2 linked regions of the Allorhodopirellula heiligendammensis genome follow. Each later gene encodes a partner of the first gene's protein in a complex. Links are inferred from orthologs where the notes say so. Each region holds a gene or a part of one and is shown on either strand. Other genes may lie near its edges.

The links.
Region 2: the proteins of dnaG (region 1) and dnaB are in contact, whole or in part, in a crystal structure (PDB 2R6A), measured with the Geobacillus stearothermophilus proteins. The link is inferred for Allorhodopirellula heiligendammensis from one-to-one orthologs. Residues at the interface, in WP_049624496.1 of Geobacillus stearothermophilus: Lys456, Leu457, Leu458, Pro459, Ala460, Asn463, Ala464, Leu467, Leu535, Leu536, Ile537, Ala538, Gln544, Glu545, Asp548, Tyr549, His552; in WP_033016901.1 of Geobacillus stearothermophilus: Ser13, Glu15, Ala16, Gln18, Glu91, Leu92, Asp94, Ala95, Val96, Pro97, Thr98, Ala99, Ala100, Asn101, Tyr104, Tyr105, Ile108.

What each region holds. Positions count from the first base shown.
Region 1 is NZ_SJPU01000001.1:2,308,265-2,317,646, forward strand. Bases 3,296-6,230 are described here. They hold dnaG (DNA primase), read left to right. Parts: upstream 3,296-3,701; coding sequence 3,702-5,759; downstream 5,760-6,230. Other genes in these bases: Poly21_RS08755 (sigma-70 family RNA polymerase sigma factor), read left to right, coding at 6,021-6,230. Outside these bases: carA (glutamine-hydrolyzing carbamoyl-phosphate synthase small subunit), read left to right, coding at 316-1,497; proS (proline--tRNA ligase), read left to right, coding at 1,707-3,209; more of Poly21_RS08755, read left to right, coding at 6,231-7,829; Poly21_RS08760 (hypothetical protein), read left to right, coding at 8,510-8,800; Poly21_RS08765 (zinc dependent phospholipase C family protein), read left to right, coding at 8,820-9,382. UniProt on the Escherichia coli protein: RNA polymerase that catalyzes the synthesis of short RNA molecules used as primers for DNA polymerase during DNA replication.
Region 2 is NZ_SJPU01000002.1:76,589-85,987, reverse strand. What follows is about bases 3,458-6,409. They hold dnaB (replicative DNA helicase), read left to right. Parts: upstream 3,458-4,183; coding sequence 4,184-5,635; downstream 5,636-6,409. Other genes in these bases: Poly21_RS10690 (hypothetical protein), read left to right, coding at 5,940-6,409; Poly21_RS10700 (DnaA/Hda family protein), read left to right, coding at 3,458-3,992. Also shown: Poly21_RS10710 (hypothetical protein), read right to left, coding at 1-687; Poly21_RS10705 (hypothetical protein), read right to left, coding at 760-1,701; more of Poly21_RS10700, read left to right, coding at 2,289-3,457; more of Poly21_RS10690, read left to right, coding at 6,410-6,785; Poly21_RS10685 (MBOAT family O-acyltransferase), read left to right, coding at 6,813-8,213; Poly21_RS10680 (sugar porter family MFS transporter), read left to right, coding at 8,223-9,399. UniProt on the Escherichia coli protein: The main replicative DNA helicase, it participates in initiation and elongation during chromosome replication. Travels ahead of the DNA replisome, separating dsDNA into templates for DNA synthesis.

The sequences.
Region 1 (9,382 bases):
TCCGTAAACGCTAGTCGGCAGTCAATCCGCTCGGATGACTATTGCGATCGTCCGCATTTCGCCACCGGAATGAGACGGTTGAAACGCAGCGGTAGCCATGGGGTGGACAGTAGCTACTCAATCAGGAGCCTGTATTTCATCCGCCACGGGCGCCCTCGAGCAAAGTTTGCGCCACTTTGACCTGCAGCGATTTTGATATTCTCCCGGAAATTGCTGGTGAAGGCGGGGTTGAGTGCGCAGCACCCCCTAGAAAAGATTGTTTTTCGACGTGATACTGGGACCGTTGACTCCCGCACCCACCAAAACGCCTGTTAAATGACTGATTCGAATAATCGCTCGCGACCAGCAAAACTCGCGCTCGCTGACGGTACCGTTTATTTGGGCCGTTCCCTCGGCGCGTGCGGTGAGGTCACGGGAGAGGTTGTCTTCAACACGTCCATGACCGGATACCAAGAAATCCTGACGGACCCCAGCTACTGCGGTCAAATTGTCACGATGACTTACCCGGAAATTGGCAATTACGGGGTCAATTCGATCGACGTCGAGCGACACGGCACGGCCTTGTCCGGGTTTGTCATTCGCAACGAGAGCCGAATTCACAGTAACTACCGCTCCGAAGGCACGTTGAACGACTATCTCCAGCAACACAACGTGATGGGGCTGATGGGAATCGATACGCGATCGCTCGTCAGACGCATTCGCAGCGTGGGTGCCATGCAAGGGATACTGTCCACGGACGACCTCGATGATGCATCACTGATCGCCAAAGCGAAGGCCGCACCGAGCTTGGTCGGTCGCGACCTGGTGAAGGAGGTCATGCCCAGCCAGCAGGAAATGTGGACCACCGAACTCGATGAGTGGACCGCCATCGAATGTGCTCACGGCGCCAAGATCGTCAGCAATGCCGACGGGCTCGCCGATGCCGATCGACCGCACGTTGTGTGCATGGACTTCGGCATGAAATGGAACATTCCTCGCCATCTTCGCTCGCGGGGAAATCGCGTCACCATCGTTCCGGGCAACACCTCTGCCGAAGAAATCCTGCGACTCCAACCCGCTGGCGTGTTCCTGTCCAATGGCCCCGGCGATCCCGAACCGCTGACCTACGCTCAGCAGACAATCTCCGAGTTGATCGGCAAGGTCCCTGTGTTCGGCATTTGCCTGGGACACCAGTTAATCGCTCTGGCCTGTGGCGCGAAGACATTTAAATTGAAGTTCGGTCACCGGGGTGCGAACCAGCCTGTGTTGAACTTGAAGACCGAAAAAGTCGAAATCACGACGCAGAACCATGGCTTCGCCGTCGACGATCAGGACTTGCCCGAGTGCTTGGAAGTCACCCACCGGCATCTCAACGACGATACGATCGCAGGAATCCGTCATCGCACTGCCAACGTCTTCGGGGTGCAGTACCACCCCGAAGCTGCCGCCGGACCGCACGACAGCCACTATCTATTCGAGCAGTTCCAGCAACAACTCACGGCGACCGCAAACGCCTAGGCTGCGGGCACCACTCTCGTCACGGCAGCATACATTTCCTGCCTGTTGTTCGCCGCAGCAGTTGCCACCGCTTCACTGCCTCGCGGGCGCGGCAGAGCATCTCGCAACTGGCGAGAGGCCTACCTGCGAGCCACTCGACGACGCGTCTCCAGGGTGACGCGCCTTCCCACTCTCCCACTCTCCCACTCTCCCACTCTCCCACTCTCCGCATGCCCGCACCGAAAACCGCGATCAGCCCCACCCGCGAGGCCGACTATCCCGAATGGTACCAACAGGTGATCAAGGCCGCTGACTTAGCGGAGAACTCTCCGGTGCGCGGCTGCATGGTGATCAAGCCGTGGGGATACCAGCTCTGGGAAAACATCCAGCGTGCGTTGGATGATATGTTCAAGGCCACCGGGCATCAGAATGCGTACTTCCCGCTGTTCATCCCGATGAGCTATCTCGAAAAGGAAGCCGAGCATGTCGAGGGCTTCGCCAAAGAGTGCGCCGTCGTCACGCATCACCGACTCGAACCGGACCCCAATGGCGGGCTGCGTCCAGCGGGCAAATTGGAAGAGCCTCTGATCGTGCGCCCCACAAGCGAGACGATCATCGGCGCCACGTACGCCAAATGGGTCCAGAGCTATCGCGACCTGCCCATCCTGATCAATCAGTGGGCCAACGTGGTGCGTTGGGAAATGCGGACGCGCATGTTCCTACGCACCGCCGAATTCCTCTGGCAGGAAGGCCACACGGTGCACGCCACCGCCGCCGAAGCGATCGCGGAAACCGAGCAGATGGTTGAGGTCTATCGCGACTTTGCCGAGAACTGGATGGCGATGCCTGTAATCGTGGGCAGCAAAACACCGAAAGAGAGATTCCCCGGCGCCGTCGAGACGCTGTCCATCGAAGCGATGATGCAGGACCGCAAAGCATTGCAAGCGGGCACGAGCCACTTCCTTGGCCAAAATTTTGCCAAGGCGCAAGAAATTAAATTCCAGAGTGAGACCGGTGGGATCGAGTTTGCTTGGACCACTTCGTGGGGTGTCAGCACACGCTTGGTGGGCGCATTGATCATGACCCACAGCGACGATGACGGACTCGTACTGCCGCCACGACTGGCGCCGATCCACGTGGTCATCCAACCCATCTACAAGGCCGACTCGCGGGACGCGGTACTCGCCGAAGCGCAGTCGCTTCGTGATGAGATCGCGGCCCAGTCGTACGCGGGCGCTCCGATCCGTGTTTCGATTGACGATCGCGACATCCGCGGCGGTGAAAAGAAATGGTATCACGTCAAACGCGGCGTCCCAATCCGCTTGGAGATCGGTCCGAAGGATATCGCCGCAGGCACCGTCTTCTGCGGCATTCGAAACCAACCCAAGAGCTTTGGAATTTCACGCGAAGAATTGATTGCCACAATTGGCACCAAACTGGAGACATTGCAAAGCGAACTGTTTGCCGCCGCCCTGCATCTTCGTGAGTCCAACACTGTCACGATCACCAACGAGAGTGAGTTCCGAGACTTTTTCAGTACTCAGAACGAAGATGGGATTCACGGTGGTTTTGCCAATGCCTACTTTGCTGATGAGGATGCCCTCGATCCGTTGCTGAAGGAACTCAAGGTCACGATTCGTTGCGTTCCACGTGACAACAATACAACGCCCGGCACCTGTTTCCTGACCGGTCGCCCGGCTGAGAAAATGGCCGTCTTCGCGAAGGCCTATTGAGCCGGCGTGGCCGGAGGCACCCCAGCGCGCACCTCCGCATCGAACCGCGTTAGCTACGCATGGTTCAAAAAAGTTTTTTCCCGCACTTTCCTGATTTTGCCTCAAGTTTCTCTGGCGATTGCTCTTGACTCGTTTTTAAACGAGGCCCAAACTAGGAACTTGCTTGTAACGAAGCGGCCTACCGGCGTGACAGGGAGATGACCCGCCCCGGTTGAGACTCGACGCTACAGGGACGTACCGTAATCGAAATTTGCCTCGGCACTTCGTTCGGATCACCGTGCATAGGAAGGTTGCTTCGGCTTACTTTTCGAGCGGCGGGTGGTTGGGACGAGCCGGTCACCTAGGAAGGGTGATGAGACGATCGCAGTCGCGATCAAACGGGTTGACCGATTCACTCAAACCGCCATTGTGTCGGTATCATACAGAACGCTTCTCCGCCAAGGCGAGATTTTGATTCTGCGTGTTATCGACGTTACTAGCAGGAGCGCTGGCTTGTCATTCCAGACCGACTTCGACGTAAAAGAGCGAGTGCGCAACGCGTCCGACATCATTGATGTCATCGGTCGGGATTTGGAATTACGTCCACAGGGCCGGAACTTTGTAACCCGCTGCCCGTTCCACAACGACACCAAGCCGTCGATGACGGTCAACCCCGAGCGACAATCGTGGAAGTGTTGGGTGTGCGACATTGGCGGAGACGTCTTTAGTTTTGTGATGCAGCGTGAGGGACTCGATTTTCCCGCGGCGCTGCGGTTGCTTGCCGAACGAGCCGGCATCGAACTGCCCGAATATCGCAGCGGCCCCAAAACTCAACCTGGCAGCCCCGACGATAAAGCGACGCTCTCGTCGGCGATCGAAGAGGTCGCACAGGCCTACTACGAACAACTTGACGCTCGCAAGACCGATGACGCCAAGGTTGCCTGGGACTATCTGGCCTCCCGGGGCGTCAACGATGAGAACCGGCGTCGATTCCGAATTGGGTTCGCACCGGACTCCTGGGATTTTGCCGTCAACCTGCTCCATCGTAAAAACTACTCCAATGCGGTCGCTGTGGCCTGTGGCGTTGCGAAATCACGCCGTGGCCCCTCCGGTGCAGATGGGTGTTACGATTTCTTCCGCGGTCGGCTGATGTTCCCGATCAATAACTCGCACGGCAAAGTCATCTCGCTCGGTGGGCGAATCATCCCGGCAATCGCCGCACGAACCGTTGCGGCGTCGGGAGGCACAGCGACGGCCGGAGCCAAATATTTCAACGGTCCCGAAACACTGCTCTATCGCAAGTCCGCTGAATTATATGGTCTCGACTTGGCTCGCGACGCCATTCGTACCGCTGGCGAAGTTCTGGTGATGGAAGGCTACACCGACGTCGTCGCCGCCCGCATGGCGGGAATTGAGAATGCCGTCGCAGTGCTCGGGACCGCCCTGACGCAGCAGCACGTGCGCGTCCTCAAGCGATTTGCCCCCCGCGTGGTACTGGTGCTCGACGGAGATGATGCTGGAAGGCGCCGTGCCGAGGAAGTGCTTGATCTGTTTGTGACCGCCGAAGCAGACCTGCGAATCCTCACCCTACCTGATGATGCCGACCCAGCCGATTTTCTCACTTCTCATTCCAAAGACGCGTTACTGGAACTAGCAGCAGCCGCTCCTGATGCCATCGATCATAAAATCGCATGCTTAATCGAAGGCGTTGATCTGACACGCGATACGCACCGCGTAACCGCGGCGATCGAATCGCTCCTGGCGCTATTTGTCAAAGTCCCGCAGAATGATGACCGAGCCTCACTGCGGGTCGATCAGCTGCTGATGCGAATCAGTCGCACCTTCGACCTGCCCGTCGAACGATTGTCGCGGCGACTCGATGCCCTACGAGCGTCGCGGAAAGAGAGCGAGACGAAGAAGGCTCGGTATCAACAACAGCAATCCAAACGCTCGCTGCCCGAACACGCACCGAACGCCAGCGGCCCCAACGCCGATTTCTCAAACGACGATCCGTTTGCATCGGCCGCCATGGAAGATGCCGCCATGTTTGGGATCGACGAGTACACGCAGTCCACTGCACCCCGGGACTCGTCGCCCAATCCACGCCGCCGCGATGACGCTTCGCCCGCCGCTAGCCTATCGGGCGTCGACCGAGAACTCTTTGAGACATTGCTGGAAAGTCCTGAGGTCGCGGCGATGGCCATCGAAGCGATCGACACCGAGTGGCTGCAATCCACCACCGCAAAAATGCTCCTCTCGGCATATCAGGAACTGGATCTCAATGGATACGACCTCAACGCCGACTCGTTGCTGACCCTGATCGAAAACGATTTCCTCAAACTTCAGATCGTGTCTTTGCAGCAGCGCATCGATCAAAGAGGCGAGCGTTCGACAGTGACTCCACATGAACGATACACAGCAATCCTCACGCGGTTTCACGAACGCGCGTTTGAAGCAGAAAAGTCACGCCAGATAACTCAACTCGAATCGGCAACACTGGCCGAGGACGAAGAGATGGCCGTCTTGCGGGCGATTATCGACGCTGAACGCATTCGACATACCCCTCGCTGATAACAACACCACCGCGACGGAGCCTCCACACTCAGGCGAACGTAGCGACCTCAATTCAATCTCATATTCGCATCATCTCGACCCATCCCACGAACCCCAGGCTGTTCCGAAACCTTTCTCCCTCTGCTCTATTTGTACTCCCGCTTTCGGGCTTGGATTGGTTGGTTTTGACGAGCGTTCCCGCTCTCGTTGATCCGGCACGCCAATTCAAACCCAGCGTCCTATGATGGGACGTGACCCTTTTAACACGAAGTTAGAAACATGCAATTGATGGACCAAGACCTCTCGCAACTCATCGCCCGTGGTGCCAAGGACGGCTACCTGACCTACGATGAAGTCAACTCTTATCTCCCCGATGAAGACGTCAACCCGGAGAAGCTCAACACACTGCTGCTGGCGCTTGAGCGGCGTGGCATCGCGTTGATCGAAGCGACCGAGAAACAAGCTCGAGTGGCGGCGGCCAAACAAACTCGTCGCGTTGCGATGCCGAGCATTGCGGGTCCTGAAGCGGGAGAAGAACTGTACAACGAGAGTCGGATCTCCGACGAAGACTTTGAACCCACAGCCGAAGATACCGCTGACTTGGACGCGGAAGTCGACGCCGAGGACGTCTCCCGCGCCGCCTCGTTGGCCCTCACCGAAGCGGAGGAGTCCAGCGGCCCCGTGCTGGGCACGGCGAGCGATCTGCCGAAGGCGAGCGACGATCCGATTCGCATGTACCTGAGCCAGATGGCGGAAATTCCGCTGCTGACCCGCGAGCAAGAGATCTCACTGGCAAAGAAAATTGAGATCACCCGCAAACAGTATCGACGCTCATTGCTCGAGAGCGATTACGCGCTCCGCGCCACCGTGGAAGTACTTCAGAAAGTTCATAGCGGTGAACTGCCCTTCGATCGCACGATCAAGGTTTCACTGACCGAGCGATTAACCAAAGAGCAGATTTCACAGCGGATGCCGCACAACCTGCGCACCCTTGAGCCGTTGATCGCTCAAAACCAAGCCGATTTCGAGGTGCTGGTCCGCCGCAGCGTTTCACCACGACTCAAAGCCGAAATTCGCAAGCGTTTTCTTCGCCGTCGCCGCAAGTGCCTCGAAATGGTGGAAGAACTGAGTCTGCGAAGCCGCCGGGTCACGCCGCTGCTGCACCAACTTGAGAAAATTTCTGGACGAATGAACTTTATCCGCGAGCGTCTCGATTCGCTCGGCATGGATGCGATGAGCCGCGACGAAGCCGCTGACCTGCGTCAAGAACTGCGCGAACTGATGCTAGTTACCCAGGAAAGCCCGCGCAGCCTCCACAATCGCATGGTTCGCACACGCAAGTTTTTCGATCAATACGAATCGACGAAGCGAGAACTCAGTGCCGGAAACCTGCGATTGGTCGTTTCAATCGCAAAAAAATATCGCAACCGAGGACTGTCGTTCTTGGACCTGATCCAAGAGGGTAACACCGGCCTGATGCGGGCAGTGGACAAATATGAGTACCGCCGTGGTTTTAAGTTCAGCACCTACGCCACCTGGTGGATTCGCCAAGCGATCACGCGTGCAATCGCTGACCAAGCACGCACGATTCGCATTCCCGTGCACATGATCGACGTACTGAGCAAATTGCGCCAGGCCCAGAAACGCCTCACCCAGACCCTGCGCCGCGAACCCACTTACGAAGAGATTGCGGAGGCGACCGACGTCGCGATCGAGGAAGTCCGCAGGGTCATGGATATCGGACGTCACCCGGTCAGCTTGGACCGTCCCGTCGGCGAAGGTGAAGACAGCAGCTTTGGCGAGTTCGTGCAGGATAACGAGAACGACAATCCCGTACGGATGGCCGCCAGCGGCATGTTGCGAACGAAAATTGACGAATTGCTCAAGACGTTGACCTTCCGCGAGCGCGAAATCATTCGCCTGCGTTATGGACTCGTCGATGGATACAGCTACACGCTCGAAGAGTGCGGCCGGATTTTCAAGGTCACTCGCGAACGCGTGCGACAAATCGAAGCCAAAGCGGTGGCAAAGTTGCAGAGCCCATCACGCGCCGAGAGATTGTCGTCGTATCTCAATCCCGCTGCTTGATCGCTGCAGATAAGTTGAAAAGAACGGCGGGAACGACGTGCCCAAACGCCGTCCCGCCGTCTCTTTATCAACTTCGAGAAGCTTTCGTTCCAACAATCCTTGTCGCAATCCCACACCACGACAATTCGCTGGTCCGACCTCTTCGGACTGGCGCCGGGTCCTCCACTCGGTTGACCGCGCCGGCTATGACTATTGTTCGGCAGTTCACGCGTGGAGGACGGAATCCAAATACACCAGAAAAGTGGTTTCGTCGGCGCCAGTTGTTAATCCATGCCGGTTAAGCAACTCGCAGCACACCGGGAACCGACCGGCGGGCCTAACCTCGCAACACCAGGCAGGATAGCGCGGCCGCCTTGCGGCGCCGGCAGTCCCCTGCGCTCCTTGCCCGGTTGTAATTCCCCGGCGCCACTTCTGTAATTCCCGGGGGCAACTTCCCGGACGCCGCAGCCTGACACCTCTTTCCCGGCATCCACTACCCGAGCGCCGGAAGTCAGCGCGCGTTTTGGTATCTGCTGCTTCCACGTTTTCCCTCTTGCCGCCGCTCCAGTGGGTTTGAGATACTCGGCTGTACCGGATGCCCAACCGAGTCGTGGGTCGGCTGTTTGGAGCCAATGCCAGGACTCATCTCTCCCCCGCAACCCGCTACCAGCAAGGATGCTCCCGTGGCTATTGGACCTCTCATGGATGTTTCGTCGTTCACCATCGACGAGATCTACGACCTGTACTATGCGATTGCCGAGAAGGATCATGCCTTTCGTCTGCAATCTCTCTACGGCAACGAAGCGCCGCCGGTAGGACACTGCGAATTCAGGCCACTTTGCCGCGAATCTTTCAAACGGCGTATCGATCACTACGATGCCCTGGACCAGGGCCAGATTGGACGCTCACTCCGCGAGCGATTGGCTCGGCAAGCTGCCGCTTACGGCGTGGAATACCAAGTTGCTCGAAAGAGTCTTCGTCGTGCGGCTTAATGCGACGGGATGCTAGGTGATGTTGTCCTGGCCTTCCAATCTGTTGCTTTCCATGCTGCGAGCAGTCCACTGCCGCAGCACGCATCATCGATTTGCTGTCGATGCCCTCCCCCTCGTCCGCACGCCTGCGGGTGAGCGGCTGGTCGGTCATCTGCTGCGTCATCATCACCGCTACCTGGATGGGGCCAAAGATCCAGACCTACGATTCCGCGACTTTCACAATCATGTCATTCACGTCCGTGACGGCTATTGGGGTGGTGCACCACGGGTCGCCCATCAATGGTACGAGCGCATGCAACGATACTTGCGAACCAATCGCTGGAGTGATGCTGCCCACGCCGCCGGTGTCCTCAGCCACTATTTCACAGACCCTGTGCAGCCCCTGCACACCGTACAAACTCCGGTCGAGCGGGTGCTCCATCGTCCACTGGAATGGAGTGTGACGAAATCCTATCCAGCGCTGCTGGCCCAGTGGCACGACAACTCCAGCCGCACCGTCTTTCAGCTCTCCGATCGCCCAGGCTGGTTGGGCGAAGCTATTTTGACAGCCGCGAGTATCGCCCACGAACACCGCGATACCCT
Region 2 (9,399 bases), on another replicon or contig:
GGGGGCTGCGAAGGAGAACACGTCGGAAAATAAGAGCTCTGTGTAGACACTCGCGTAGGACGTGAACTGTGCAGTGGCCTGCGAGTTGGCCTGCAACATTCGTGCATCAGTCGCCGAATCGCCCCGGAAGTCTGTGGGGAATCGTCCCAAATATGGGAACTTGTTCGTGCGATTCGTAGACGCGGCCAGCAACGACAGACGCGATTGACCACCGACGATGACCTGCGGGCCTTCGAAATGATGCGCGGCGTAATACTCCAGAATGAAAAGCTCCTTATCGGTCTGGCGATTCTGGAAATCCAGCATCGCATCGGTCAGCGGCGTGTTGAGCCGTAGCCAGTTCCGTGAGGATAACTCTTCGTATCCAGGGAGGCGATCTTGAGGGGGGCAATCATAGCTGACAAAATTGCCGTCGCTGGCGTAGTTGCCTAGATGCCCAGTGGCACCTTGCGCCGCGCTACTATCGTGACTTCCATCGTCATCACAGCTGCCGCTGATTTCACCGTCTACAGATCCTGCCATGGCATCGCAGGCGATCGTGCCTGTGTCGTCGCAGACCTGGTAGAGCGTGCGATCGCTCAGCGATGGAGGCAGCCCACCGGGCGTTTGGGACCAAACACGGTCGCCCACTGCCGCGATGATGGTACACGCTGCGAGTAGACGCACCGAGGTACAAAATGGGGTCATCGAGTATCAACGGTTGGGAACGAAAGGGCCGAAAGAACGAAAGGGCCAGCCACTGGTCGGGGACGCTCGTTTTCAGCGAAGTGGTTTGCCGGACTTCGCCGCTGAGAGCACGACTTCTTCATCGATCAGCTCCTCGTCCATCTTGGCGCGATACTCCATCATGCTGCCGGGGCCTTGAAAGCCCACGACCGTCTCGTCCCACTCCAATTCTTTGCTAAGCAGGCACCCGTTGTCGATGTCGAAGCGAACCGCACCGTTGCTGAGTTGCTGAATAACCTGGGCGCGGAGTGCTTCGGAATGAATCGGGGTTAGCGTTTGGCTTTTGATGGCAATGGTGGCCACACCCGCGCTGACTTTTTTCAACGTGAAAACCTGACGGGTTTTAATGGTTTTGACCTGTTGGTCCTCCGTCCGAACTTTGACCTCCGAGGGCACCATCCACCGGTCGCCGATGGCGATTGGTTCGGAGGGCAGAGTCAGGGTGAGCGATCCCATGCCGAGGGACGCCTGTGAACCGGCGTGGACTTCTCGATTCAATTCAGTGCCCTGTGGGTCAATCGTGACGGTCGACAACGGCGTACCGATTTGTTCAGCCACAATGCTGAACACGGCCGGCGGCTTCTCTCCGGTCAGGCTGCTCCACTGGATCTCGTCCTGGTCGCCATTTTGCTGAGTCATTTCGACCGAGTCAATTTGGTGGTCAAAGGTGATTTGGTTCTCACTGACGTCCTGCACTTTCCATGAGCGGACGCTTGTGGTGTACACGTTGGCAATTTCCTCGGTGCCATTCATCCGAGTTTTTGTTTTGGCAACGTGGGTGACTTTGTAGCGAATCGTCTGATCGGGCGTGAGTTGATGTCGCAGCTGGTATTTTTCCGCCGCCGATGGGGTCAACACGGATTCACCCAGGCCGTCGGCGGCCAGAGCGAGTGGAGCGGCCGCGAGGATTGAGCCGAAAAAGAAGGCCGTGCAGGTGGCCAGTGAGTGGATTGGTAAGATAGGGCGGCGTGACATGATGTCTGAGGCTCCGGAAACGGGGGCGGTCAAATGGAGACGCTCTCGCGTGTATCAAACCCGGGAAGCCGCCCGCTAGGGATAAATTTCAATCTGGCGGATGGGATTCTCTCCAACTACCTTGACGCTAACAGTTTAGAGACCATGGGGATTTATGAATTCGAAATGAAGATTAGGTTATCGACAGATTATCCACGAGTGTGCAAAGTCAAATTGTTGCTTGAACCGGCGTGGACGTGGGTGGGCATGATCCCATAGAACTCGTTTTTTGCGACCGCTTCGGAGGCGCCGCGGGACGTGTCGGCACGCGAGCACAAAAACTTGAGTCAATCGGTTTGACTTGTTTGCTAGCAAACCTAGAATCTGCCTCACTCGCTGTAGGAGAGCCAACGGGCGGAAACGGCAGAGTCACATTTTGGATCCGAGCGAATTTCAAAAAACTTCGTTTTTTGCTAGGTCCATCACACCCTGGGGTGTGTTTGGAGGCGGCCTGGAATCTGGCCGGAATCTGTTTGAATTTAGAGTGACCACGCTAACGTGTGGTCGCTTCCGTCATCATCATCCACGAGGGAGTTGTCGCTACCGGTATGTCGTCGACGCAAGGCAGCATCGAGACGCAGGAGGCCATCGAGCGATTCGCCGATGCCTTGCGACAACGCATCGGTACCGATCGGTTCCGACTGTGGTTCACCCACGGGATCGAGTTTGATCTAGAGGCCTCTCACGATGAGTCTGGCGACGAAGTTGCTGTTGATGCAGATGCAGTGATCGTGCTGCGGGTGAGCGGGCCGTTCGCGGCCGACCGGATTGCGAAGAACTTTACCGCTGATCTTCGCGCCGCCTCCGCAATGGCCCTGGGAGACCATGGTCGATTTCGCATGGTGACCGCGGCGGCGACAACTCAACCAGAGTTGATCGCTGATGCTGTGGAGACACCATCGGGCAGCCCGCAGCGAGGGAAGGTTGCTCGCTCGTCAGGGAAATCGCATGACGGGAAATCGAATTCGGGGAATTTGAATCGAAACGAACCGCCCGCCCATCAAGCGGGCAAGTCGTCACGTGGTCGAAGTCCTGCGCGGAAATCCGCAGGCAAGCTGTCGAGTCTCTTGGCCGATTCGAAATTGACCCGCTCTGCCGACGAGATCGCCGCTGAAAGTGACGCCAGCTCCGTCGGCGTGGACCGGCGCGGCACACGATCGCCCTCGCGAGCAGAGTCGACGACTGCGGTGACCGCGCCGCTGCCAGAGTCATTGCCTACGGCGGGACGCACGCTCGATAGTTTCATCACCGGTCCCTGCAACGAGTTCGCATTTTCCGCAGCGACGATGGCCATGTCCACGCCCGAAGTGGCGACCCCCCTGTTCCTGCATGGCCCGACCGGGACCGGGAAATCACATTTGCTCGCGGCAATTGCCGAGGAGTTCCGTCGGCGGAGACGGATGCGACGCGTGATTCTATTGACGGCCGAGCAGTTCACCAACGATTTTGTGGGCTCGGTCAATTCCACAGGCCTGCCGAGTTTTCGACGCAAGTATCGTGAGGTCGACGCGTTGTTAATCGACGACGTGCATTTCCTCGCGTCCAAGACCGCCACCCTCCGCGAAGCCCTCTACACGCTCGAAACCCTGGCATCGGCCGGCAAACCGCTTGTATTTACAGCGAACTTACCGCCTGCTGATATTCGTGGACTGACCGGCGAAGTGGCGGGGCGGATGTCCTCCGGACTGGTCTGTCCGCTGCTGGCACTCGATGCCGCGACGCGCATGAATCTGCTCACGCGGTTAGTAAAAACACGCTGTGTTTTAGATTGCGATCCCGGCCTATTGGCAGAGGTCAGTGAGTCGATTAGCGGCGATGCCCGCGCGGTGACGGGCGTGGCGAACTTGATTGGCATGCTGCAACGCATGTTCCGTCGCGAACCAACAATCGAAGAAATTCGCCAGTTTGGTGGTGATTTAATGCGGAATACGCGTTCGGCGCCGACTCTTCGCTCGATCGAACGGGCGGTCTGTGACGCATTTGGGCTTGAACGCGACGGCCTTCGCGGCAAAGCTCAGACACGCCGGGTCAGTGAGCCGCGAACATTAGCGATGTATCTCGCTCGGACGCATACCGGTAGCGCGTATACTGAAATCGCTCAGCATTTTGGACGTCGCAGTCATACCGGTGCGATCGCGGCCCAGCAGAAAGTTGAGCAGTGGCTAGCCAGCGGAAAACAGATCGGAGGTGGCGATGCTGCGATGGCGGCAGCGGACGCGATCGCTCGTGTCGAAGCCCGTCTGCGAGCATAGGCCTCCATTGCCCTGCGGCAACGCGTCAACGGGATGTCGATACTGGGAGCCGCCACGCGTAAGCGGCCGGCCGCGGGACGCTGCCTGCGGGGACGCGGGGCACCGCTCCACTACCAATGTCGAGTGAATCAGCAGTCCGCCAACCGTTTCGAGCCTCATCGACCACAACTCCTCCAACCCATGTCACACGGATGATCAAAGACGACAAGTTTTCAGGCTCTGGATTTCGCGATAAGAAGAAGAAGGAGATCTCTGCGAGCGAAATTCTTCAGCGGCAACCACCCTTCGAACTCGAAGCTGAAATGGGGGTGATCGGCAGTATCTTGATCATGCCCGACATCTGTGACGAGATTGCTTCGCTGCGTGCGGAGGACTTCTACGATGATGCCAATCGTATCATCTATGGGCACCTGCGCGACATGTACGATACCGGGGAGAAAATTGACATCACGTTGTTGGTGTCCCGCATGCGTACCGCTGGAGAATTTGAGAAGGTGGGAGGTGCCGCTTATCTGGCGAGGTTGTCGGGCAGTGTCGCCAATGCCGCCCACGCTGTGTTCTACGCGGAGATCGTGACTGAGAAAGCGGTGTTTCGACGGCTCATCGAATCAAGTACCGAGATCCTGCGTGAAGCCTACGAACAATCCAGTACGGCCAAAGAGCTCTGTGCGCAGGCGGAGCAAAAAGTGTTTGCGATCATGGATGGTCGGAGCAGCAACTCGGTCTCGGCGATCAGCGATGTCCTGCACCAAGCGATGGATCGCATGGAAGCCCGGATGCGAGATGACTACGTCGAAGGCGGTGCTGAAACGGGCTTGACCGATTTCGATCAGATGACCGGTGGGCTGCACTCGGGCGAGTTGATTATTCTGGCCGCACGTCCTTCGATGGGCAAAACCGCGCTGGCGATGAACATGGCTGAGCATGTGGCCTGCGTGCAGCGCGAACCTGTGTTGTTCGTCAGCTTGGAAATGTCGGCCATTGAGCTGGCGGATCGATTGCTCTGTTCGATGGCCAGGGTCAATGGTCACCGCCTCCGCAACGGTACAATATCGTCAGATGATCGCGACCGGCTCGTGGGCAAGGCCAACGAAGTCAGCCAAGCACCGCTATTCGTAGATGACTCGCCTAGCCGGACGGTTAGCGAAATTGCGGCAGCAGCTCGACGGATCAAACGACGTGAAGATGGTCTGGGAATGATCGTGATCGATTATTTGCAGTTGATCGAGCCCGACAACTCGCGTGATCCACGCCAGGAACAGGTTGCTAAAATCGCGCGACGACTCAAAGGGATGGCGCGGGAACTCGAAGTCCCGCTGTTGTGCTTGTCCCAACTCAATCGGCAAGCGGAAGAGGGCAAAGATCACCGCCCCAAACTGAGCCATCTGCGAGAATCGGGGGCTATCGAACAGGATGCCGACGTCGTCATGTTCGTTCACCGCGAGGAGTATTATCACCGTGGTGATGAGAAGGCCCAATATGCTGGCCAGGCGGAAATTATCATCGCCAAGCAGCGGAACGGTCCGGTCGGCGATGTGGATTTGACGTGGGAAGCCGATTTCACTCGATTCACCAACCGAGCGGCTGATCACCATAGCGAGTTCGATGACTATCGTGAGTTCACGTCACCGGGCGGATTCTGAATTGATCGAAGTGCCCTGAGCCCCATGGTGCCCTGAGCCCCATGGTGATGGGATTCCGTGCCCTGCAGGCAAACACTTCCGATGTGGGCGTCCCAGCCAGGAGTTCGTCTTGTGCTGTTTTTATAGGGAATGCGGGGGGAGTTGCTGAGTATTTTCCGGCTAGTGAAAGTGGGCGGTTTGGGTGGTTGTTGCCTTTGTTTCGCTTTGCTTTAGTCCTAGCGATCGTGCGTCGTCGATACACCCATGGGGAGCGAAATCGTTCGCTCGAAGAGTTTTCAATGACCACGACCCAGAGACTAAAATCGTGACAACCCGCAGACTCAAAGAGTTGTTTCTCCCGCTTCGTTCGTTTGCCTTCATGAGCATCACGGCAGCGACCATCGGCGGCATCCAAACGAGTCCCTGTTCCGCCCAAGGCGTTTGGGCTGAGTCGGACTGTGGGGTAGAGGCGGTTTGTGGTTCGGAGGTTTCCTGTGGCGCAGAGATTAGCTGTGGCGCAGAGATTAGCTGTGGTGTCGAGCCGGGCTGCGGTGTTGAGGTTTCATGTGGTTGTGAAGGCCCATGCCAGCACACGCCCACCTGTGGATGTGAGTCGTCGGGCTGTGGCGAGATGCTGGGGCCTGAGCAAGGGCTGTTGGCTAACGCTCGCTTGCCTCATGGAAAGCTGATGCACGGTACATTCCATGCTGTCGCAGGCAAGCTCAAGAAGATAGTGACGCTCAGCTCACATGGTCGGCATTCGTCGCGAACGAGTTGTGGATGTTCCAGCTGTCAGCATTTGTCATCCGTCCAGGTCGTCGCGTCGCAGACGCACCACTGCACCGATTGCCAACCTCGTCTGGCGCCGAGCATTCCGACTGTTTCCGAGGAGATGACGATGCCCTCGGATGCCCGCACATCGCTTGACGAGAAATGGGCGACCCCACCATCGAATTCGGACCAGCAACCCGCTGACGATTCGAGCCAACCTGGCGCGACCTTCGATCGTTTAAGCGATCCGTTTGAAGACGACTCAGCGAGTTACAAGTCAGCGGAGAAAGCTGCGATTCAGCAAGCCACATACGCCAATGAGGTCCCTGCTTCGTCGCCGAAACGTGGCCAAGCTGCACCGGATCACGACAGTGATTATGCTGAGTACTTTCGCAAGTAAGGATCGCGCAGTTCTGAAAGTACAGCGTTGAATTTCGCCCAAGCTGAATTCGTCATCTTCCTGCTCGTCGTCCTGGCGGGAACGTGGGTGGCCGGTGAGCGGCGGCGACTGCGAAACGGATTCCTGTTAGCGGCGAGCTATTACTTCTACGCTTATTGGGACTATCGTTTTTGCGGGCTCCTACTGATTTCGACGCTTGTCGATTTTTTTGTCGCCGCTCGCATGCACCGTTGCCAGTCACCGCGACATCGGCTCGGATGGTTGGTAGTTAGTCTCAGCGTCAACCTGGGGATCCTGGGGTTTTTCAAGTACGCGAACTTCTTTATCGAGTCCGCCCGTCCACTCGTCGAGGCGTTGGGACTGCATGCGTCGACGCTCAACGTGATCCTGCCGGTCGGCATTTCATTTTACACGTTTCAGACGCTTAGCTATACGATTGACGTCTACCGGGGCAAACTCCGGCCGCACTCCAGTTTGCTGGATTTTGCTCTTTACGTCGCCTTCTTTCCGCAACTGGTCGCCGGACCGATCGTCCGCGCCAGTAGTCTGTTGCCCCAACTGGCCCATGTGCCGAAGTACCGTCCGCGACGCGTGTACGCGGGATGTCAGCAGTTGCTGCGGGGGGCGGTCAAGAAAATTGTCATCGCGGACAGGCTGGCCGAGTCGGTCGATGTAGTGTTCTCAGGCGTAGAGTTATACAGCAGCGTGACCGTCTGGATCGCCGTGATCGCGTACGCCGGTCAGATCTACTACGACTTTTCCGGCTACAGCGACATGGCGATCGGTGTCGCGAAACTGCTTGGCTATCGCTTTCCTGTCAATTTTCGCCATCCCTACTTGGCGACGTCGATGACGGAGTTTTGGCATCGCTGGCACATTACCTTGTCGACGTGGCTGCGTGATTACCTCTACATTCCGCTGGGTGGATCACGCGGTTCGTCAACCGCTACCAAACGCAATCTGATGATCACGATGGGCTTGGGCGGGTTGTGGCATGGTGCTGCGGTCACCTATGTGTTGTGGGGGATATGGCATGGCGTGGCGCTCGTCGTCGAGCGGTCTCACGTGAAGATTTGGCGGTCCGTGGCGCCGGCGCTGCGTTGGATTGCGGTGATGTTGGTCGTATTGATGGGGTGGGTGCTGTTTCGGAGTCCCGACTGGGCAACGAGTTTGGAAGTGTACGAACGGTTGTGGATGCCGTTTTTGACAGCTGAGACGTCGCCACGCATTCTATGGCTACCACCCCTGACGCTGCTGATGATAGGCATCATGGTGGTGGAGCATACGGTCTGGACCACGCGGCTGCGCCGATGCATGCGATTACCCGCCAATGCCTGGTATAGCCCCGTGGCCACGGCCATCATGATCTGGATGTTGTTATTATATGCACCACGTGATTTCCGCCCGTTTGTCTATTTCCAATTTTAAGTGATTGCCATGCCGAGTCGACTATTTCTGTGGGCCCTAACTTCGGCATTGGCGGGTTTCCTGTTCGGATTTGATACCGTGGTCATCTCCGGTGCAGAGAAAACGATTCAGTCGGTATGGTCGCTCGGCCATGCACAGCATGGGCTGGCGATGAGCATGGCGCTGTGGGGAACGGTATTGGGTTCCTTGGTCGGAGGTTGGCCGACCGATCGTTTCGGCCGCAAGGCGACTTTGCTCTGGATCGGTATCCTGTACTTGGTGTCAGCGATTTGGTCTGGCTTGGCGACCGATGTCTATTCATTCATGATCGCCCGCTTTATTGGCGGCGTGGGCGTAGGAATCTCGACCGTAGCGGCGCCCCTGTACATTTCGGAGATCGCGCCACCTGAACGTCGAGGGCGACTGGCGGGAATGTTTCAGTTCAACATTGTTTTTGGCATTCTGGTAGCCTACGCCTCCAACGCATTGCTTGCAGGTCTTGGGGAGAACGCGTGGCGTTGGATGCTCGGCGTCGAAGCGATCCCCGCACTCATCTATTCTCTGATGTGCATTGGATTGCCCGAAAGCCCGCGGTGGTTGATTTCTGAACGTGGCGATATCGACGAAGCCACACGCGTGTTACAACTCGCCAACCCAGAGATGTCCGCAGACGAAGTCAGCCGACTGGTTGATCAAATTCGCGACTCGTCAGTGGAGCACTCTTCCTCCGAGCCATTTTGGACGTGGCGAATGCGAGTGCCGATCATGTTGGCTTTCTTGGTCGCGTTTTTTAACCAGCTTTCTGGCATCAATGCCATTTTGTATTTTGCACCGAGAATCTTTGAAATGACGGGGCTCGGACAAGAAGCCGCTCTATTGCAATCGATCGGGATCGGTGTGGTCAATTTGCTATTCACCTTTGTCGGGCTTTATTTGATCGATCGACTCGGTCGTCGCACATTGTTGTATGTCGGATCGTTTGGGTATATCGCTTCGTTGGGATTGTGTGCCTGGGTGTTTCTCTCGTATGCACCGCAGTTTCAAGTCGCTAATTCAGCGATTGCGGTGAAGAGTTCGATTGAAACACTGCAGAAAGCCGAAGCGTTGCCTGTTCGCAATGATCTCGATATTGCCAAGTTTTCAGCTCAGGTAGACGATGCGAAAAACTCCTTGGTGTTGGCGTCGAACTCACCGGACTATGCGGGCG